Regions from separate parts of the Ramlibacter sp. bp-362 genome, predicted to be linked through region 3. Evidence: predicted binding sites of a transcription regulator. Region 3 holds the regulator's gene; each other region holds the start of a gene.

Region 1 (5,400 bases), on a different contig from region 3:
CTGGTGCTGTTCTTCGTCGCGCTGCTCATGACGCCGGCCATCGTGAACCTGGTGGGCCGCCGGCGCTTCCCGGAGCTGGAGCGCAAGCACGGCGCCTCCTTCGTGCGCGGCGCGTTCTGGTCGCTCGGCTCCATGCTGCTGGCGCTCCTGGCGATGATCGTGTCGCTGCCCCTGTGGCTGATCCCGCCGCTGATCCTGGTGCTGCCGCCCCTGATCTGGGGCTGGCTCACCTACCGCGTGATGGCCTTCGACGCGCTCGCGGAACACGCGAGCGGCGATGAGCGCCGGCGGGTCTTCCGCGGCCACCGCACCTGGCTGCTGCTCATCGGCATCGCCACCGGCTACCTGGGGGCGGCGCCCAGCATCGTGTGGGCCTCGGGCTGGTTCTTCGCGGCGGCCTTCCCGGTGCTGATCCCGGTGGCGATCTGGATCTACACGCTGGTGTTCGCGTTCTCGTCGCTGTGGTTCGCGCACTATTGCCTGGGGGCGCTGGCGGCCCTGCGCGCGGCCCCGGTCATCCCCGCGCAGGCGGGGACCCAGGGCGTTCAGCTCCTGCCGTAGCTGTCTTCCAGCCGCACGATGTCGTCCTCGCCCAGGTAGGCGCCGGACTGCACCTCGATCATCTCCAGTTCCATCTTGCCGGGGTTGCGCAGCCGGTGCACCTCGCCGATCGGGATGTAGGTGGACTGGTTCTCGCTCAGGAGGAAGGTCTCGCTGCCGCGCGTGACTTCGGCGGTGCCGCGCACCACGACCCAGTGCTCGGCCCGGTGGTGGTGCTTCTGCAGGCTCAGCGACGCGCCCGGCTTCACGCCGATGCGCTTGACCTGGAAGCGCTCGCCGGCGTCCACGCTGTCGTACCAGCCCCAGGGGCGCACCACCTTGCGGTGGATGGCGGCCTGGCTGGCGTGGCCCTGCTCCAGGCGCGCCACCACGTCCTTCACCTGCTCGGCGCAGTCGCGCTGCGCCACCAGCACGGCGTCGGGCGTGTCGACGATCAGCAGGTCCTGCGTCCCCAGGGCCACCACCGGCCGGTGCGGCGCGTGGATGAAGGTGTTGCGGGCGTTGTGGACCCAGCCCTGGCCCTGCACGCGGTTGTCCTGGGCGTCGCCCTGCGCCAGGTCGGCGACGGCGTTCCAGCTGCCCACGTCGCTCCACTGGCCGCGGAAGGGCAGCACCGCCACGTCGGCATGCCGCTCCATCACCGCGTAGTCGATGCTCTGGGCGCGGCAGGCCTCGAAGGCCGCGCGGCCGGGCCGCAGGAAGGTGGCGCCTTCCGCCGCGGCGCCCGGCACCTCGGTCTTCGCGTCGGCCAGCGCGGCGCGGCAGGACTGCAGGATGTCCGGCGCGTGCTGCTCGAGCGCCTCGATGAAGAAGCGGGCCTGCGCGAGGAAGATGCCCGCGTTCCACAGCACGTCGCCCTGGAGCAGCAGCTGCTGCGCCCGCGCCGCATCGGGCTTCTCGATGAACTGGGCCACCTGCTGGCTGCCGTCGGCGCGCAGGGCGCCCTGGCGGATGTAGCCGTAGGCGGTGCTGGGGAAACTGGGGACGACGCCGAAGGTCACGATCATTCCGTTGGCCGCGGCGGTCAGGCCTTCCTTCATGGTGCGGGCGAACGCGGCCGCATCGGGGATGTGGTGGTCGGCGGGGCAGAACAGCAGGAAGTCCTCGGGCTTCGCCTGCACGGCGGCCAGCGCCATGGCGGCGGCGGTGTTGCGCGCGGCCGGCTCCAGGATCACCGTGCCCTGCAGCCCGGCGAGCCGCAAGCTGTCGGCCACCAGGAAGCGGTGGTCTTCGGCCGCGACGCAGAGGGCCCGCGTCCCGAGGCCGGCGACGCGCTCCAGCGTCAGTTGCAGCAGGCTCTTGTCGCCCACCAGCGGGACGAACTGCTTGGGAAAGCTCTTGCGGCTCAGGGGCCAGAGCCGCGTGCCGGAGCCGCCGCAGAGGATGACGGGGGTGATGGAGGCCATGGAAGGAATGGTAGCTTCTGCCGCCGCCTTCCCGTCACCCCCGCGCAGGCGGGGGCCCGGGGCCCCCGTGAATTTGCATTCCCGCGGCGCGGGAATGCCACAATGCCCTGGGTCCCCGCCTCCGCGGGGATGACGATTCCACGCATGAACCGCCCTGACATCGGCCTGATCATCGTCGGCGACGAGATCCTCTCCGGCAAGCGCGCCGACAAGCACCTGCCCAAGCTGATCGAGCTGCTGAACGCCCGCGGGCTGCAGCTCGGATGGGCCGAATACGTGGGCGACAAGCCGGAGCGGATCACCGAGACGCTCCGGCGCGTGTTCGCTTCCGGCGACATCGTCTTCTGCACCGGCGGCATCGGCGCCACGCCCGACGACCACACCCGCCAGTGCGCCGCCAGGGCCCTGGGCCGCGAGCTGGAACTGCACCCGCAGGCCGAAGCCCTGATCCGCGAGCGCATGCAGGACACGGCCCGGGAGCAGGGCGTTCCCTACGAGCCGGACCGGCCGGACAACATCCACCGCCTGAACATGGGCGTGTTCCCGAAGGGCGCGACCATCATCCCGAACCCGTACAACAAGATCCCGGGCTTCAGCGTCGGCGACGTGCACTTCACCCCCGGCTTCCCGGTGATGGCCTGGCCGATGATGGAGTGGATCCTGGACGGCCGCTACGCCCACCTGTTCCAGCGCGGCGCCTATCTCGAGAAATCCGTGATCGTCTTCGGTTCCATGGAGGCCACGCTCACGCCGCTGATGGAGCAGGTCGAGCGCGAGCACCCGGGCGTGAAGGTGTTCAGCCTGCCCAGCGTGGACCACCCCACGTACGGCCGCCACATCGACCTGGGCGTCAAGGGCGAGCCCGCCGCCGTGGAGCCGGCCTACCGCCTGTTGCTGGACGGCCTCGCCGGCCTGAAGGTCAAGCTGGGCCCCGAACTGGTGCGTAGCTGAGCTGCACCAGGCCGGTGCACGGCCCTTTTGCACCTCGACGGTGCGTTTTCGGCTGCGCGGCGGCTGGCAAACCCGGCCGGGACGCGCAAAATCGCCGGTTTCGCGCCGGCCGGCATGCACCAGCTTTGGCACAGAACCTGCATTCCCGTTCCGCACATCCGCCAACAACCAACCATCCCCAGGAGAACCCGATGGCAGCCAAGACCGTCGCAGACGTCATGAAGATGGTGAAGGACAACGAAGTCAAGTTCGTCGACTTCCGCTTCACCGACACCCGCGGCCAGGAGCAGCACGTGACCGTGCCCGTCTCCCATTTCGACGAGGACAAGTTCAGCGGCGGCCACGCCTTCGACGGCTCCTCCATCGCCGGCTGGAAGGGCATCGAGGCCTCCGACATGCTGCTGATGCCCGATCCGGCCACGGCCAACGTCGACCCCTTCTACGAGGAAACGACGCTGATCCTCACCTGCGACGTGCTGGAGCCGGGCGACGGCAAGGCCTACGACCGCGACCCGCGCTCGATCGCCAAGCGCGCCGAGGCCTACCTCAAGGCCTCCGGCCTGGGCGACACGGCCTTCTTCGGCCCCGAGCCCGAGTTCTTCATCTTCGACGACGTGCGCTGGAGCGCCGGCCCCAGCGGCTGCTTCGTCGAGATCGACGAATACGAGGCGCCCTGGAACACCGGCAAGAAGATCGAGGGCGGCAACAAGGGCCACCGTCCCACCACCAAGGGCGGCTACTTCCCCGTCCCGCCGATCGACAGCACGCAGGACATGCGCGCCGAGATGGCGCTGCTGCTGGAGCAGATGGGCATCCCGGTGGAGGTGTTCCACCACGAGGTGGCGGGCGCCGGCCAGAACGAGATCGGCACCAAGTTCAGCACGCTGGTGCAGCGCGCCGACTGGTCGCAACTGCAGAAGTACATCATCCACAACGTGGCCAACGCCTACGGCAAGACGGCCACCTTCATGCCCAAGCCGATCGTGGGCGACAACGGTTCCGGCATGCACGTGCACCAGTCCGTGTGGAAGGACGGCAAGAACCTGTTCGCCGGCGAGGGCTACGCGGGCCTGTCCGAGTTCGCGCTGTACTACATCGGCGGCATCATCAAGCACGCCCGGGCGCTGAACGCCATCACCAACCCCGGCACCAACAGCTACAAGCGCCTGGTGCCCGGCTTCGAGGCACCGGTCAAGCTGGCGTACTCGGCGCGCAACCGCTCGGCGTCGATCCGCATCCCCTACGTGGCCAACCCCAAGGGCCGCCGCATCGAGGTGCGCTTCCCCGACCCGACCATGAACCCCTACCTGGGCTTCGCCGCCATGCTGATGGCCGGCCTGGACGGCATCGAGAACAAGATCCACCCGGGCGAGGCCGCCACCAAGGACCTCTACCACCTGCCGCCGGAAGAGGACGCGAAGATCCCGACCGTGTGCCACAGCCTGGACCAGGCCCTGGAGTACCTGGACAACGACCGCGCCTTCCTCACCAAGGGTGGCGTGTTCTCCGACGCCATGATCGACGCCTACATCGAGCTGAAGATGCAGGAAGTGACCCGCTTCCGCATGACGACGCACCCGATCGAGTTCGACATGTACTACTCCCTGTAACCAAACCCGGCCGGGAGCGGCAAGGGGGCGACAAAAGTCGCCCCTTTTCTTTTTAAATCAACGGCTTAATTGGCAATCTGCAGGGATTGGGTCATACTGAAAGGCCGCCCTGCGCATCCCCGATGCCTGGAGAGCCGCATGAAGACCCGTTACGCGCTGATTCCCTTTGCTGTCTTCGCCCTGGTGGCGAGCGCTTCCGCCCAGACTTCCATCTGGCGTTGTGGCAATTCGTACACGAACAACGAGAAGGAAGCCCAGGTCAAGGGCTGCAAGCTGGTGGAAGGCGGCAACGTCACCGTCGTGCAGGGCACCCGGGTGAACGGCGCCAACAAGAGCGTGAGCGTGGCGACGGCGCCGCCGACCGGTTCGCAGCGGGTGGACGCGGGCGAGCAGAAGGCGCGCGACAGCGAGGCGCGGGCCATCCTGGAGGCGGAGCTGAAGAAGGCCGAGGCGCGCCAGGCCGACCTGCTGAAGGAATACAACAACGGCGAGCCGGAAAAGATCGGCCCCGAGCACAAGAACTACCAGAAGTACCTGGACCGGGTCGCCGAGCTCAAGTCGTCGATCGAACGCAACGCCCAGGACATCGCCGGCCTGCGGCGCGAATTGAGCCGCTCGGCGGTTCCGCCCGTCACGGCCCCAAAATAAGGGCTTGACCCAGCCCTTCGCGCCCGACCCCCGCTTCCAGGCCTTCGACCTGCTGGCCACGCTCGTGGCCGTGGTGCGCGGCGACGGCACCGTGCTGTTCGCCAATTCGGCGCTGGAAGACGCGCTGGGCGCCTCGCGCCGCACCATCGTCGGCGCCAGCGCGCTGCCCCTGTTCGCCGAACCCAACGTGCTGCGCACCGCCCTGGCCGGCGCGCGGAGCAACG
Region 2 (5,400 bases), on a different contig from region 3:
CAGCGTGTGGGAGCAGTCGAAGGCATGGGGCCAGGCGGCGTCGGGCCGGTGCTCGTACGCGAGCATCGCAGAGGAAGCGTCCTGGTCCAGCACGGTCCAGGGACGCTGCCAGGCCACCCCGTGCAGCGCGAAGGGCACCATGGGGTGGCAGGCCGAGGCGAGCGCGGAAGGTTCGGCCGCCGGCAGGGCGCGCAGCACCGGCAGCTCGCCGCACCACAGGCCGGCGATGCAGCCTCCCAGCCCGGGCTGCAGCTCGCAACGCAAGCGCCCGGCGCGCAGTTCGACCATGGGCTCGTCTCCTTTGGGCCCATTGTGCCGAACCCGCGCGGTCAGCGGTTGTACGCCGTCTCGCCGTGGCTGGTGATGTCCAGGCCCTCGCGCTCCTCTTCCTCGCTGACCCGCAGGCCCAGCAGCAGGTCGACCACCTTGTAGGCGATGAAGGACACCACGCCGGACCAGGCGATCGTGGTCAGCACGGCCTGCAGCTGGATCCAGACCTGGCTGCCGATCGAGTAGTCCGCGGCGGCCTGGTTGGCGACGTAGTCGTAGAGGCCGGCGCCGCCCAGCGACGGCGAGGCGAACACGCCGGTGAGCAGCGCGCCCAGGATGCCGCCGACGCCGTGCACGCCGAAGACGTCGAGCGCGTCGTCCGCGCCCAGCAGGCGCTTGAGCCCGTTGACGCCCCACAGGCAGACCAGTCCCGCCAGCAGGCCGATGACGATGGCGCCCATCACGCCGACGAAGCCGCAGGCCGGCGTGATCGCCACCAGCCCGGCGACCGCGCCCGAGGCCGCGCCCAGCATCGAGGCCTTGCCCTTCGACAGCGCCTCGCCCGCGATCCACGACAGCGTGGCGGCGGCGGTGGCGAACAGCGTGTTGGCGAAGGCGAGCGCCGCCGTGCCCGTGGCTTCCAGGTTGGAGCCGGCGTTGAAGCCGAACCAGCCCACCCACAGCAGCGCCGCGCCGACCATCGTGAGCGTCAGGCTGTGCGGCGTGAGCGATTCGCGGCCGTAGCCGATGCGCTTGCCGATGACGTACGCGCCCACCAGGCCCGCGACGCCGGCGTTGATGTGCACCACCGTCCCGCCCGCGAAGTCCAGCGCGCCCTTGGCCCAGAGCCAGCCGGCGGCGGCCGTCACGGCGTCCAGCGACTTCGCGTCGGTGATCGCGTCGGGGCCGTCCCAGTACCACACCATGTGCGCGATCGGCAGGTAGCCGAAGGTGAACCACAGCGCGCAGAACAGCAGCACCGCGGAGAACTTGATGCGCTCGGCGAAGGAGCCGACGATCAGCGCGCAGGTGATGGCGGCGAAGGTGGCCTGGAAGGCGATGAAGCTCAGCTCGGGGATCACCACGCCCTTGCTGAAGGTGGCGGCCACCGAGTCGGGCGTCACGCCCGAGAGGAACAGCTTGCCGGCGCCGCCCAGGAAGGCGCTGCCGCCGGTGAAGGCCAGGCTGTAGCCGTACAGCGCCCACAGCACGTAGATCAGCGCCGTGACGACGAACACCTGCATCAGCACCGACAGCATGTTCTTGCTGCGCACGAGGCCGCCGTAGAACAGCGCCAGGCCGGGGAGGGTCATCATCAGCACGAGCAGCGTGGCCACCGTGAGCCAGGCGGTGTCGCCCTTGTCGGGCGTCGCGGTGGCGGCGGCCGCCGGCAGCGCCACTGCGAGCGCGAGGCCCGCGAAGGCGAGGAACTTCTTCATGTCTTGCTCTCCTGGAGGGTGGAATGCTTCAGAGCGCTTCCCGGCCCGTTTCGCCGGTGCGGATGCGGACGACCTGCTCGAGGTCGTAGACGAAGATCTTCCCGTCGCCGATCTTGCCGGTGCGGGCCGCGCCCTCGACGGCTTCGATGGCGCGGTCCACCAGCTCGTCGGAGATGGCGGCTTCGATCTTCACCTTGGGCAGGAAGTCCACGACGTATTCGGCGCCGCGGTACAGCTCGGTGTGGCCCTTCTGCCGGCCGAAGCCCTTGACCTCGGTGACGGTGATGCCCTGCACGCCCAGGGCGGACAGGGCCTCGCGCACTTCGTCGAGCTTGAAGGGTTTGATGATGGCGGTGACGAGTTTCATGGGCTCTCCTTGCAGCGACGGGATCAGAAGCTGTACTTCGCGCCCAGCACCCAGCCGGGCTTGCCCAGGTCCTTGCCCTTGGCACGGTAGGCATCGGTATTCGTGTCCACGCCGGCCAGGCTGGCGCTGAAGCCGTTGCCGAAGTCCTTGGCGAGCGTGAGCGACCAGTCGGTGTACGAGGACCCTGAGTTGTTGCGCACGCGCTGGTGGCCCACGTGCGGCGTGAGCGTCAGGCCCCACACGGGCAGCGGGAAGGTCGCGGCCAGTTCCAGGTAGCCGCTGCCGCGGCTGTCGGCCGTGCCGAACAGGTTGGTGGTGGAGTGCGAGTACTTCAGCGTCGCCGGGCCCCAGGTCGCGGCGAGGTAGGCCTCGGTGGTGTCCGGGTTCACGGCCAGGTCCGAGCCCGGGTAGAGATAGCGCAGCAGGCCCGCGTCGAGCCCGATCGGGCCGGCGTTGAAGCGGTAGCCGCCGTAGACGTCGAGTTCGGCGTCCGCGTCACCGCCCGCGTCCTGGATCCAGCGGATCGAGGACGCCCAGGTGCCCACGTACAGGCCGCTCGCGTGCGCATACTCGGCGCCGCCCTGCAGCGCGGGACGCAGGCGCGTCTGCGAGATGCCGCGGAAGCGGTAGTCGCTGACGACGCCCACGTTGGCGGACAGCGTGGAAGCGGCGTCCTGCGCGCTGGCGTGGCCGAGGGCGGCGCTGGCGCAGGCGAGCAGGATCCACCGCAGGGCGGGGCTGGTTTTCATGCGTTCTCCGTGCTTGAGGTAAGGGACTCGACCCTTCCCAAGCAGGAGGCGTGCCAGGCACGGCCGGCCCGCGCACGCGCCGTCTCGCACCGCTGGCGTGCGCGGTGCACCCCCGCATTGCACCTGCCTGGGGCAGGTGCCTGCTCAGCGGGACTGCGAGACCATGTAGTCGACGGCCGCCTTCACTTCGGCGTCCGACAGCGCGGCGTTGCCGCCCTTGGGCGGCATCGTCCCCTTGCTGCCGGTGAAGCCTTCGATGGCGTGCTTGTAGAGCACCTCGGTGCCCTGCGCGATGCGCGGGCCCCAGTCGGCCTTGTCGCCCGGCTTCGGTGCGCCGGTCACGCCCGCCGTGTGGCAGGCGGTGCAGGTCTTGTCGAACACACCCTTGCCGAGCGCCGGATCGCCGGCTCCGGCGGCCGCGACGGCCATGCCGGATGCGGCGCTGGCCGCGCTTTCGGCGGCGGGCGCAGGCGAAGGCGCGGGGGCGGGTGCGGGTTCGGGGGCAGGCGCCGCGGCAGGTGCCGGGCCGGGCGCAGGAGGCGGGGCTTCCTGCTTGCTGCAGGCCGCCAGCGCGGCGGCGGAAACGACGAACGCGAGTGCAAGCTTGTTCATGGTGGAGTCTTTCTTCAAGCGGGCAAGGGGAATTCTAGGAAGCGACACCTCTTCCTTGGGGCGCTCGCGGCGAAGGAAGATTCCGGTGCGGTAGCGCACACGGATCCGGGCACGGTCGTCCTCCGCGGCCGCTGCGGCGTTGAGCGCGCCAGGAGGAGCCCGCGCGATGAGCCTGTGCCTGGTGCAAAGCCGTGCCCTGGTGGGCCTGGAAGCGGCCGCCGTCACGGTGGAGGTGCACGTCGCGAACGGCCTGCCCAACTTCCTGCTGGTCGGGCTGGCCGAGACCGAGGTGAAGGAGGCGCGCGAGCGGGTGCGTTCGGCGCTGCTGAATTCGGGGCTGGAATTCCCGCACAACAAGCGCATCACGGTGAACCTGGCGCCGGCGGACCTGCCCAAGGACGGCGGGCGCTTCGACCTGCCGATCGCGCTGGGCATCCTGGCCGCCAGCGGCCAGATCGACGGCGCGCGGCTCGCCGGCCACGAGTTCGCGGGCGAGCTGTCGCTGTCGGGCGAGCTGCGGCCCGTGCGCGGTGCGCTGGCCACCAGCCTCGCGCTGCATGCGGCCACGGGCGCGGCGCGCCTCGTGCTGCCGCCGCAGAGCGCGGAGGAGGCGGCGCTGGTGCCGGGCGCGAACGTCGTGCGCGCACGGCACCTGCTCGATGTCGTGCAGCAGTTCGTGCGCTCGAACGCGCCGCCGGAAGAATGCGCGGGTTGGGCGGCGCTGGCCCCGCAGGCGCCCGAGGCCGCCACCGCGTATCCCGACCTGGCGGACGTGAAGGGCCAGGCCGGCGCGCGCCGCGCGCTGGAGATCGCCGCGGCGGGCGGCCACAGCCTTCTCCTCGTCGGCCCGCCCGGCGCGGGCAAGTCGATGCTCGCGCAGCGCTTCGCCGGCCTGCTGCCGCCGATGACGATCGCGGAGGCGCTGGAAAGCGCGGCGGTGGCCAGCCTGTCGGGCCGCTTCAGCCTGCAGGAATGGGCGCGGCGCCCCACCTGCGCACCGCACCACTCGGCGAGCGCCGTGGCGCTGGTGGGCGGCGGCTCACCGCCGCGGCCGGGAGAGATCTCGCTGGCGCACCACGGCGTGCTGTTCCTCGACGAACTGCCCGAGTTCCCGCGCGCCGCGCTGGAGGCCTTGCGCGAGCCGCTGGAGACGGGTCGCATCACCGTCGCGCGGGCCGCGCGCCGCAACGAGTTCCCGGCCCGCTTCCAGCTGGTCGCGGCGATGAACCCCTGCCCCTGCGGCTGGCTCGGCTCGGGCCGCGCCTGCCGCTGCTCGCCCGAACAGGTCGCGCGCTACCAGGGGCGGCTGAGCGGTCCGCTGCTCGATCGCATCGACCTGCACGTGGAAGTTCCGGCGCTCGGCGCCGCGCAGTTGCTCGATGCGCCGCCCGGCGAGCCGACGGCGGTGGTGCAGGCGCGCTGCCTGCGGGCGCGCGAGCGTGCGATGGCCCGGCAGGGCAAGGCCAACCACGCGCTGGAAGGCGAGGAGATCGACCGCCATGCCGGCGTGTCGGCGCACGCGGCGGATTTCCTGCGCGCGGCGGCGGGCCGGCTGGAATGGAGCGCGCGCTCGACGCACCGCGTGCTGAAGATGGCGCGCACCATCGCCGACCTCGCGGGAGCGGCGGCGGTGGACGTGGTGCACGTGGCGGAGGCGGTGCAGTATCGGCGGGCGCTGCCGGCCTTGCGTTGACGCCGAAGCTGGGGTTCGCCTGCGGCTCACCGCCAGCCTACGGTGGAGGGGCGCCCAGCTGGGTTACGCTCAGGGGAATGACGGAGACCCCCGGCTACGACCGCCGCCTCGTCCTCTGGTTGTCCCTGGCGCAGCTGATCACCTGGGGCAGCGTTTTCTACACCTTCGCCCTGCTGCTGGCGCCCGTGGAGCGCGAACTGGGGCTCTCCCGCGCGCAGTCCTCCGTGGCCTTCAGCCTGGCGCTGCTGGCCGAGGGCTTGTTCGGCTATC
Region 3 (5,400 bases):
CAGAAGGAAAAGCTGGACGCCGGCGGCTTCGACACCGCGCTGGTGCGCGTCCAGCGGTAGCGCCGCGCCGCCAGGCGGAGGAACCATCCCCCGGCGCGCCCGCTCTGACGCAGTTCAAGGAGAACCAAGGAAATGAAACGACGCGAGTTTGCGGCCGCCACGGCCGGTGTGCTGGGCGCCTCCGCCCTGGGCTGGCCGGGCGTGGCATCGGCGCAGCGCCGGCCGGAAGAGGGCAAGGACTTCCGCGCCCTCGACACGAAGGCGCCCGTGGAAGCGCCGGCCGGCAAGATCGAGGTCGTCGAATTCTTCTGGTACAGCTGCCCGCACTGCAACGCCTTCGAGCCCAAGCTGAACGCGTGGCTCAAGACCATCCCCGCCGACGTCGCCTTCCGCCGCGCGCCCGTGGCCTTCCGCGACGACTTCGTGCCGCAGCAGCGCCTGTACTACACGCTGGAGGCCATGGGCAAGGTCGACGAGCTCCACTCCAAGGTCTTCCACGCGATCCACGTGGAGCGCCAGCCGACCAACCGCGAGGACAGCATCCTCGCCTTCGCGCAGAAGAACGGCCTCGACCGCGCGAAGTTCCAGGAGCTGTACAACTCCTTCTCGGTCTCCACCAAGGCCCGCCGCGCCAAGCAGCTGCAGGACCAGTACCAGGTGGACGGCGTGCCCGCGCTGGGCGTGGCGGGCCGCTGGTACACCGACGCCACCATGGCCGGCAGCATGGACCGTGCCCTGCAGGTCGTCGACTACCTCGTCGGCGAGGTGCGCCGGGGCAAGTAGGGCGGACAAACCGCACGCACGCCGCCCGCGTGCCAGTCCAAAGCCCGCGCGAGCGGGCTTTTTCGTCCATGCTCGCTACAATGCCAGCAAGATTCGTGCCCTCATGAAGAACAACGTTCTCCTCGCCGGCCTCGCGCTGGCCCTCGCCGCCGCGGCCCTGCCCGCCGCGGCCGAAAAGGCCGACCGCAACAAGCCCATGAACGTCGAGGCCGACGCGCTGCGCTACGACGACCTCAAGCAGACGAGCGTCTTCACCGGCAACGTGGTGGTGACCAAGGGCACCATCGTGATCCGCGGGGCGAAGCTGACCGTGAAGCAGGACCCCGAGGGCTACCAGTTCGGCGTCGTCACGGCGGCGCCGGGCAAGCAGGCCTACTTCCGCCAGAAGCGCGACGGGGTGGACGAGACCATCGAGGGCGAGGCGGAGACCATCGAGTACGACGGCCGCGCCGACCGCGTGAAGTTCATCGGCCGCGCGGAGATGCGGCGCCTGCGCGGCGCCACCGTGAGCGACGAGACCAGCGGCTCCGTGATCGTCTACGACAACAGCAACGACCAGTTCACCGTGGAGGGCGCCGCCATCGCCGGCGCGACGCCGTCCAACCCGGGCGGCCGCGTGCGCGCGACGATCGCGCCGCGTCCCAGCGCCTCGGCGCCGGCCACGCCCGCGGCGCCGCCCGCCAGCCTGCGTCCCAGCACCACCCTGCCGCCGGGGAGCCGCTGATGGGCGACGCGGAGACGGTGCAGGCCCAGCCGCCGGTGGCGGTGGCGAGCCGGCTGGAAGCGCGGCACCTGCGCAAGTCCTACGGCGGCCGCAAGGTGGTGCAGGACGTGTCGCTGGAGGTGGACAAGGGCGAGGTCGTGGGCCTGCTGGGCCCCAACGGCGCCGGCAAGACCACCTCGTTCTACATGATCGTGGGCCTGGTGCGCTGCGACGGCGGCGAGATCGCCATCGACGGCCGCGCCGTGGAGCACATGCCGATCCACCGGCGCTCGCGCCTGGGCCTGTCCTACCTGCCGCAGGAAGCCTCGATCTTCCGCAAGCTCAACGTGCAGGACAACGTGCGGGCCGTGCTGGAGCTGCAGCGCGACGAGGCCGGCCGGCCGCTGGCGCGCGCCGAGATCGAGCGGCGCCTGACGGCGCTGCTGCAGGACCTGCGGGTGGACCACCTGCGCGACTCGCCGGCCGTGGCGCTGTCCGGCGGCGAGCGGCGGCGCGTGGAGATCGCGCGGGCGCTGGCGACGCAGCCGCGGTTCATCCTGCTGGACGAGCCCTTCGCCGGCATCGACCCCATCGCCGTGATCGAGATCCAGCGCATCATCGGCTTCCTCAAGTCGCGCGGCATCGGCGTGCTCATCACGGACCACAACGTCCGCGAGACGCTGGGCATCTGCGACCACGCGTACATCATCAGCGAGGGCCGCGTCCTGGCGCAGGGCACGCCGGCCGAGATCGTGAACAACGCCGACGTGCGCCGGGTCTACCTCGGCGAGCACTTCCGCATGTAGGCCCCGCCGGCAGCATGAAGCAGGGGCTGTCTCTACGCATTTCGCAGCACCTGGCGCTGACGCCCCAGTTGCAGCAGTCGATCCGCCTGCTGCAGCTGTCGACGCTGGAGCTGGCGCAGGAAGTCCAGCAAATGCTGGACGAGAACCCCTTCCTGGAGCTGCAGGCCGACGAATCCGGCGAGGAATTCGGCATCCCGACCAGCGACGCGCGCGTGCGCGACGACGACGGCGAGCACGAGGCAGACGAGGCCGCGGCCGCGCCGGCGGAGGACGCCGATCCCAGCTGGGACGGCGACGGCAGCACGGAGACGGTGCCCGACGACGGCGAATGGGGCGGCGAGGCGCCGCCGCGCAGCAACGCGCACGGCAGCGAAGACGACGTCGATGCCACCGAACTGGCCCGCGGCAACGAGTCGCTGCAGTCCTGGCTGCACCGGCAGGCGCTGGCCCTGCGGCTGTCGGAGGAGGACCGGGTCGCGCTGCGCTACCTGATCGAGTCGCTCAACGACGACGGCTACCTGGAGGAAGCGCTGGAGGAGATCGCCGCCAGCCTCGCGCCGGCGGAGGACCACGAGCAGCAGGAGGAACTGCTGCACCGCTTCACCGTGGCGCTGCGCCTGCTGCAGAACCTGGACCCCCCGGGCGTGGGCGCGCGCAACCTGGCCGAATGCCTGATGCTGCAGCTGCGCGCCCTGCAGGACGACGCGCCGGACCACGCGCTGTGCCCGATCGCGATCAAGGTCTGCCAGCAGCCGATCGACCTGCTCGCGAAGCGCGACGTGAAGCGTCTCGCGCAGATGTGCGGCGGCAGCGAGGGAGAGGTCAAGTCGGCCATCGCGCTCATCACGCGGCTGGAGCCCAAACCGGGCCGGCGCTTCATCGACGTGGAGCGCAACGTGGTGGTGCCGGACGTGATCGTCACGCAGGCCGGCAGCGGCACCCGCGCGCAGTTCCGCGTGCAGATCAATCCCGACGTGCTGCCGCGCCTGCGCGTGCACGACGTCTATGCCGGCGCGCTCAAGGCGCACCGCGGCGAGGGCCACCACGCCCTGCAGCAGCGGCTGCAGGAGGCGCGCTGGTTCATCAAGAACATCCAGCAGCGCTTCGACACCATCCTGCGCGTGTCCACGGCGATCGTCGAGCGCCAGCGCAACTTCTTCATCCACGGCGAGCTCGCGATGCGGCCGCTCGTGCTGCGCGAGATCGCGGACGAGCTGGGCCTGCACGAATCCACGATCTCGCGCGTGACCACCCACAAGTACATGGCCACGCCTTTCGGGACCTTCGAGCTGAAGTACTTCTTCGGCTCCGCGCTCGGCACGGAAACCGGCGGCAACGCCTCCAGCACCGCCGTGCGCGCGCTGATCCGGCAGATCATCGCCGCCGAGGACGCGGCGAAGCCGCTGTCGGACAACCAGATCTCCGAGATGCTCAAGGAGCAGGGCATCGAGTGCGCCCGCCGCACCGTCGCCAAGTACCGGGAGGCGCTGCGCATCGCGCCGGCCAACCTGCGGAAGGCCCTGTGAGAGACCTGCGACTGTTCCTGCCCTGCGCCGGCGGCGTCGAAGCCTTCCTGCTCGAGGAGGTGGCGCGCGTCTGCGGCGGCGGCGCGCGCGAGCCGCGCAGCGCCCGCGGCGGCGTGCAGCTGCTCGCGACCTGGCCCGAGGTGATGAAGCTCAACCTGCACAGCCGCCTCGCGCAGCGCGTGCTGGTGCAGCTGGCGCACCTGCCCTACCGCGCCGAGCAGGACCTCTACGAGGCCGCCGCGGCCGTGCCCTGGGAAGAGTGGTTCGGCACGCGCGACAGCTTCAAGGTGGAAATCACGGCGCACCAGAGCCCGCTGAAGAGCCTGAACTTCGCGGCGCTGCGCATCAAGGACGCGGTGGCCGACCGCTTCCGCGCCCGCGGCGGCGTGCGCCCGGACGTCGACACGCAGCGGCCGGCGGTGCGCGTGTTCGCGCACCTGTCCGCCGACACGGTGACGCTCTACATCGACACCTCGGGCGAGCCGCTGTTCAAGCGCGGCTGGCGCGAGGACAAGGGCGAGGCGCCGCTGAAGGAGACGCTGGCCGCGGCGATGATCGCGGCGAGCGGCTGGGACGGCAGCGTGCCGCTGTACGACCCCTGCTGCGGCAGCGGCACGATCGCGATCGAGGCGGCGCAGGTCGCCTGCAACATCGCCCCGGGGCTGCTGCGCCGCTTCGGCTTCGAGCGGCTGAAGCCGCACACGGCCGCCGACTGGCTCGCGCTCAAGGGCGAGGCCCAGGCGGCGCGGCGCGCCCCGGCGGCGCCGGTGTTCGGCAGCGACGTCGCCTTCCGCATGGTCGATTTCGCGCAGCGCAACGCGCAGCGCGCCGGCGTGGCCGAGGCCGTGCAGCTGCGCGGCGGCGACGCCCTGCAGCGCATGCCGCCCGGCGACGGGCCCGGCGTGATGCTGGTCAACCCGCCCTACGGAGAACGGATCGAGGCCGCCGGCGTGGCTGGCCGCGGCCGCGGCGGACGCGAGCGGGCGCAAACGGAGGACGCGGGCGACTTTTTCGCGCAGCTGGCCGCCCACTGGAAGCGCCACTACGCCGGCTGGACGGCCTGGGTGCTCTCGCCCGACGCGAAGCTGCCCTCGCGCATGCGCCTGAAGGAGTCGCGACGCGTGCCGATGTGGAACGGCCCCATCGAATGCCGCCTGTTCCGCTTCGACATGGTGGCGGGCTCGGCGCGCAAGGACCATGCAGCTGGTCCTTGACACCAACATCGTGCTGGACCTGCTGGTCTTTGCCGACCCGCGGGTGCGCAGGCTGCACGAAGGCCTGGCCGCCGGCACGCTGCACTGGATCGCGACGGCCGCGATGCGCGAGGAACTCGCGCGCGTGCTGGACTACCCGAAGATCGCGCCGCGCGTGCATTTCCATCGCGGCGCCGCCGCCAGCGTGCTGGAGGAGTTCGACCGGCACGTGCGGCTGACGGCGCCCGCGGCCAAGGCGCCGGTCACCTGCGGCGACCCCGACGACCAGAAGTTCATCGACCTCGCCGTCGCCCACCGCTGCGTGCTGCTCAGCAAGGACCGCGAGGTCCTGCGCATGCGCAAGCGGCTGGCCCAGCTGGAGGTCACGG
Region 4 (5,400 bases), on a different contig from region 3:
TCCCTTCATCGAAGGCATGCGCGCGCGCGGCAGGGGCCGGCTGGTGGGCGTGGCGAGCGTCGCCGGCATCCGCGGCCTGCCCGGCCACGGCGCCTATTGCGCCAGCAAGGCCGCGGTGATCAGCTACTGCGAGAGCCTGCGCGGCGAGCTGCGCGGCAGCGGCGTGAAGGTGGTGACGATCGCGCCGGGCTACGTCGACACGCCGCTCACGCGGCAGAACCGCTACGGCATGCCCTTCCTGATGCGGGCGGAGGATTTCGCCGACGATGCGTTCCGGGTGATCGAGGCGGGCAGGAGCTATCGGGTGATCCCGTGGCAGATGGGTGTGGTGGCGAAGCTGCTGCGGGTGCTGCCCGACCCGGTGTTCGATCGCCTGCTCGCCGGCCGGCCGCGCAAGCACCGGCAGGGTGGGGGGTGAGCGCGCGATCGGTGGGGTTCGCGTTCGCTCACCGCCCGGCGGCCGCTGGCCGCCGCCACCCTACGGGGTCGGTGACGGGAGTGTCGGGACCGTAGGGTGGCGCGGCGCAGCCGCGGACGGTGAGCGAAAGCGAACCCCACCGCCCACCGCCCACGAAAAAGGCTCCCGCAGGAGCCCTTTCTTCACGGTGCGATCGCAGCTCAGTAGCTGCCGCCCCCACCGTATCCACCACCCCCGCCGCCACCGGAGCGCCCACCGCCGCGCGGGCCGGCGCCGTAGGGGCTGCGGAAGCCGCCGTCCTGGCCGCCGCCACCGCCACCCGAGCGGCCACCGCCGCCGCCATAGCCGCCACCGCCGGAGCGGCCGCCGCCGCCCCCGCCGCCGTAGCCGCCACCACCTCCGCCACCGCCGCCGAAGCCGCGCGGGCGGTTTTCCATCGGGCGCGCCTCGTTCACGACGATGCTGCGGCCGCCCATGGGCTGGCCGTTCATTCCGTTGATGGCGGCCTGCGCCTCGGCGTCGCTGCCCATCTCGACGAAACCGAAGCCCTTGGAGCGGCCGGTTTCCCGTTCCATCATGACCTTCGCGCTGGTGACCTGGCCGAACTGGCTGAACGCCTGTTCGAGGTCGCTGTCGCGCATCTGGTAGGGCAGGTTGCCTACGTACAGTTTGTTGCCCATCTACAGGGACTCCTGAATAAACGAGTGAAACGAGAGAGCGATGGAGTCCCGAAAACGCATTCAAGCAATGGAAGCGAAAGGCACCTGTTCACCGCACCGCGTGACCGCCAGACCACGCTTTTCCATTATGGAGCACACCCTCGGGCCCGTGGCAAGGGGTGCGGACCCGGAGGACGGTGAAAAATTGAACGCCCGCGAGCGCCCGCGGCGGGCATGAAAAAAGGGCCCGGAGGGCCCTTTTCGCTGGATACGTATCCGCCGTGCTCAGTAGCGGTCGCGGCCACCGCCGCCGTAGCCGCCACCGCCGCCTTCGCGACGGCCGCCGCCGAAGCCGCCACCACCACCGCCGCCGAAGCCGCGGCCACCGCCGCCGCCGCCACCGAAGCCGCCGCTGCGCGGCTCCATCGGACGGGCCTCGTTCACCACGAGGGCGCGGCCGCCGTGCTGCTGGCCGTTCATGCCCTGGATGGCGGCCTGCGCTTCGGCGGGGCTGCTCATCTCGACGAAACCGAAGCCCTTGGAGCGGCCGGTGTCACGTTCCATCATGACCTTGGCGCTGGTCACGGTGCCGAACTGGCTGAACGCCTGTTCCATGTCGCTGTCGCGGAAAGAGTAGGGAAGGTTCCCCACGTAAAGCTTGTTGCCCATTACGGGACTCCTGGAAAAAAACGCAAAACGCGATGGAGTCCGCAAACGCAATCAACAACCACGCGAGACCGACAAACACCGCAAACCTGCAGACCCTCGTGGGTCCACGGCGGCATTATGCGCTGGAGTCCCCCCGCCGCAAGCGCGACAGTGCCTATTCCGGCGAAATAAATGCAGGATCGGGTCACATTGCGGCAAGAAATCCGGGTTTTTCCTACCAGCTGGCTTCGCGTTCCGGCGTCGAACCGATGCGGTGGATCGACAGGTCGGCGCCCGCGAACTCCTGTTCGGCCGACAGGCGCAGCCCCATCGCCGCCTTGAGGGCGCCGTAGGTGGCGAAGCCGGCGGCCAGCGCCCACGCCACGCCCAGCAGGCTGCCGATCACCTGCGCCCCCAGGTTCACGCCGCCCAGGCCGCCGAGCGCCGCGCTGCCGAAGATGCCGGCCGCGACGCCGCCCCACAGCCCGCACAGGCCGTGCAGGGGCCAGACGCCCAGCACGTCGTCGATCTTCCAGCGGTTCTGGGTGAAGGTGAACATCAGCACGAAGATCGCGCCGGCGGCGGCGCCCACGGGGAGCGCGCCCAGCGGATGCATCACGTCGCTGCCCGCGCACACCGCCACCAGCCCGGCGAGCGGCCCGTTGTGCACGAAGCCCGGGTCGTTGCGCCCGAGCAGCAGCGCCGCCAGCGTGCCGCCCACCATGGCCATCAGCGAGTTGACGGCCACCAGGCCGGAGACCTTGTCCAGGGTCTGCGCGCTCATCACGTTGAAGCCGAACCAGCCCACCGTGAGGATCCAGGCCCCCAGCGCCAGGAAGGGGATGTTGGACGGCGGGTGCGCCGAGATCGCGCCGTCCTTGCGGTAGCGGTTGTGGCGCGCGCCCAGCAGCAGCACGGCCGCCAGGGCCAGCCAGCCGCCGACCGCGTGCACCACGATCGAGCCGGCGAAGTCGTGGAACTCCGCGCCCGTGAGCGACCGGATCCAGCCCTGGATGCCGAAGCGCTGGTTCCAGGCCACGCCCTCGAACAGCGGATAGACCACGCCCACGATCACCGCCGTGGCCAGTAGCTGCGGGCCGAAGCGGGCGCGTTCGGCGATGCCGCCGGAGATGATCGCCGGCACGGCCGCGGCGAAGGTCAGCAGGAAGAAGAACTTCACCAGCGCGTAGCCCTGGTGCGCGACCAGCTGCTGCGCCCCGACCAGGAAGCCGGTGCCGTAGGCGACGGCGTAGCCCACCAGGAAGTAGGCGACCGAGGAGACTGAGAAGTCGGCCAGGATCTTCACGAGCGCGTTCACCTGGCTCTTCTTGCGCACGGTCCCCAGCTCCAGGAAGGCGAAGCCCGCGTGCATGGCCAGGACCAGGATGGCTCCCAGCAGGATGAACAGGACGTCCGCGCCCTCTTTCAGTGCTTCCATGGTGGCCCCTTTGGTGTCGGATGCTTGTTGTTGGTGCGTGCGGGCCGTGTTGGTGAAGCCCGCACCACCTCAAAGCAAAATCTGCGCCATCGGGGTGCGTGCCGGGGGCTGCCTCTAGAATGCCGGTCCCTTGGAAGCCTTTCTTGTCTCTACGGGCATCGTCGCCCTCGCCGAAATGGGCGACAAGACGCAACTGCTGTCGCTGGTCCTCGCCGCCCGCTTCCGCAAGCCCTGGCCGATCGCCCTCGGCATCCTGGTCGCCACCCTGGCCAACCACGCCCTCGCCGGCGCGGTGGGCAGCTGGGTGACGCACGTGCTGGGCCCGGACGTGCTGCGCTGGGTCCTGGGCGGCTCCTTCATCGCCATGGCGATCTGGATGCTGGTCCCCGACAAGCTGGACGAGGACGAGGCGCCGCGCGGACCGAGGCTGGGCATCTTCGCCACCACGGTGCTGGCCTTCTTCCTGGCGGAGATGGGCGACAAGACGCAGGTGGCCACCGTGATGCTGGCCGCGCAGTTCCAGGCCTGGGCCTCCGTCGTGGCGGGCACGACGCTGGGCATGATGCTCGCCAACGTGCCGGTCGTGTGGTTCGGCGAGCGCATCACGCGCAAGGTGCCCATCAAGCTGGTGCACACCATCGGCGCCGTGATCTTCCTCGTGCTGGGCGTCGTGGCCCTGCTGGGGTGGTGACGTATAGTTTTCGGCTTCATGAGCTCCTTCATCGCCACGCCACGCTCCATGCAGTTCGACGCGCCGCTCGCCCTGCAGAGCGGCGCGGCGATCCGCGACTACGTCCTCGCCTACGAGACCTACGGCACGCTCGACGCCGAGCGCAGCAATGCCGTCCTGATCTGCCACGCGCTCAACGCCTCGCACCACGTGGCCGGCGTGTACGCGGGCCAGGAGAAGTCCGAGGGCTGGTGGGACACCATGATCGGCCCCGGCAAGCCGGTGGACACCGACCGCTTCTTCGTCATCGGCGTGAACAACCTGGGCTCCTGCTTCGGCTCCACCGGGCCGATGCACGTGAACCCTGACACCGGCAAGATCTACGGCGCCGACTTCCCAGTGGTCACGGTGGAGGACTGGGTGAACGCGCAGGCGCGGCTGCTGGACGCGCTGGGCATCGAGCGGCTGGCCGCCGTCATGGGCGGCAGCCTGGGCGGCATGCAGGCGCTGTCGTGGACGCTGCAGTACCCGCAGCGCGTGCGCCACGCCGTGGTGGTGGCGAGCGCGCCCAACCTGACGGCGGAGAACATCGCCTTCAACGAGGTGGCGCGCCGCGCGATCGTCACGGATCCCGACTTCCACGGCGGCCACTTCTACCAGCACGGCGTGATCCCGCGCCGGGGGCTGCGCATCGCCCGCATGATCGGCCACATCACGTACCTCTCGGACGACGTGATGAACGAGAAGTTCGGCCGGCAGCTGCGCAACGGCATGGACCTGCGCTACACGACGCAGGACATCGAGTTCCAGATCGAGAGCTATCTCCGCTACCAGGGCGACAAGTTCAGCGAGTACTTCGACGCCAACACCTACCTGCTGATCACGCGGGCGCTGGACTACTTCGACCCGGCGCGGCGCACCAACGGCAACCTCGCCAAGGCGCTGGCCGTGGCGACGGCGAAGTTCCTGCTGGTCAGCTTCACCACCGACTGGCGCTTCTCGCCCGCGCGCAGCCGCGAGATGGTGAAGGCGCTGCTGGACAACCGGCGCGACGTGAGCTACGCCGAGATCGACGCGCCGCACGGCCACGACGCCTTCCTGCTGGAGGACCCGCGCTACCTGGCCGTCGTGCGCTCCTACTTCGACCGCATCGCCGCCGAGCCGGTGGAAGCCGCCGCCCCGGTGCGCGAGCTGCCCGCGGGAGCCGTGCTGTGACCGACCGCGCGACCCTCCACACCATCGCGCAGCTCGTGCCCGAAGGCGCCCGCGTGCTGGACCTCGGCTGCGGCGACGGCGCCCTGCTGGACCTGCTGCAGCGCGAGCGCGGCTGCAGCGGCTACGGCATCGAGATCGCCGACGAGAACGTGCTGGCCTGCGTCAAGCGCGGCGTCAACGTGATCCAGGCCAACCTGGACCAGGGCCTGGCGATCTTCGACGACGACAGCTTCGACGTCGTGCTGCAGATCGACACGCTGCAGCACCTGCGCAATGCGGAGGTCATGCTGCGCGAGACGGCGCGCGTGGGCAAGGTCGGCATCGTCGCCTTCCCCAACTTCGCCCACTGGCC

Evidence for each region. Region 3 encodes sigma-54, which starts transcription at its own class of promoters, with help from an activator protein. Its sites were predicted from a motif close to TGGCANGNAANCTGCTTT; they were not measured.
Region 1: glnA (type I glutamate--ammonia ligase) is a predicted target of sigma-54. The motif match lies at 3,045-3,062, and genes of this name have one in related genera.
Region 2: ACY0MJ_RS04220 (TorF family putative porin) is a predicted target of sigma-54. The motif match lies at 2,864-2,881, and genes of this name have one in related genera.
Region 4: ACY0MJ_RS03680 (ammonium transporter) is a predicted target of sigma-54. The motif match lies at 3,235-3,252, and genes of this name have one in related genera.

Annotation. Positions count from the first base shown of each region.
Region 1 covers NZ_JBUDXE010000004.1:86,937-92,336, forward strand. The annotation lists gene ACY0MJ_RS06600 (EI24 domain-containing protein) at 1-561, shown strand, start outside; gene ACY0MJ_RS06605 (mannose-1-phosphate guanylyltransferase/mannose-6-phosphate isomerase) at 546-1,967, opposite strand; gene ACY0MJ_RS06610 (competence/damage-inducible protein A) at 2,112-2,918, shown strand; gene glnA (type I glutamate--ammonia ligase) at 3,110-4,528, shown strand; gene ACY0MJ_RS06620 (hypothetical protein) at 4,667-5,176, shown strand; gene glnL (nitrogen regulation protein NR(II)) at 5,181-5,400, shown strand, end outside.
Region 2 covers NZ_JBUDXE010000002.1:361,637-367,036, reverse strand. The annotation lists gene ACY0MJ_RS04235 (aldose epimerase family protein) at 1-288, opposite strand, end outside; gene ACY0MJ_RS04230 (ammonium transporter) at 330-1,709, opposite strand; gene glnK (P-II family nitrogen regulator) at 1,738-2,076, opposite strand; gene ACY0MJ_RS04220 (TorF family putative porin) at 2,100-2,825, opposite strand; gene ACY0MJ_RS04215 (c-type cytochrome) at 2,970-3,437, opposite strand; gene ACY0MJ_RS04210 (YifB family Mg chelatase-like AAA ATPase) at 3,604-5,130, shown strand; gene ACY0MJ_RS04205 (MFS transporter) at 5,208-5,400, shown strand, end outside.
Region 3 covers NZ_JBUDXE010000016.1:51,389-56,788, forward strand. The annotation lists gene ACY0MJ_RS18915 (SPOR domain-containing protein) at 1-60, shown strand, start outside; gene ACY0MJ_RS18920 (thiol:disulfide interchange protein DsbA/DsbL) at 133-783, shown strand; gene lptA (lipopolysaccharide transport periplasmic protein LptA) at 887-1,507, shown strand; gene lptB (LPS export ABC transporter ATP-binding protein) at 1,507-2,292, shown strand; gene ACY0MJ_RS18935 (RNA polymerase factor sigma-54) at 2,307-3,818, shown strand; gene ACY0MJ_RS18940 (THUMP domain-containing class I SAM-dependent RNA methyltransferase) at 3,815-5,032, shown strand; gene ACY0MJ_RS18945 (PIN domain-containing protein) at 5,016-5,400, shown strand, end outside.
Region 4 covers NZ_JBUDXE010000002.1:261,185-266,584, reverse strand. The annotation lists gene ACY0MJ_RS03695 (SDR family oxidoreductase) at 1-418, shown strand, start outside; gene ACY0MJ_RS03690 (RNA recognition motif domain-containing protein) at 619-1,098, opposite strand; gene ACY0MJ_RS03685 (RNA recognition motif domain-containing protein) at 1,363-1,746, opposite strand; gene ACY0MJ_RS03680 (ammonium transporter) at 1,961-3,163, opposite strand; gene ACY0MJ_RS03675 (TMEM165/GDT1 family protein) at 3,294-3,854, shown strand; gene metX (homoserine O-succinyltransferase MetX) at 3,873-5,048, shown strand; gene metW (methionine biosynthesis protein MetW) at 5,045-5,400, shown strand, end outside.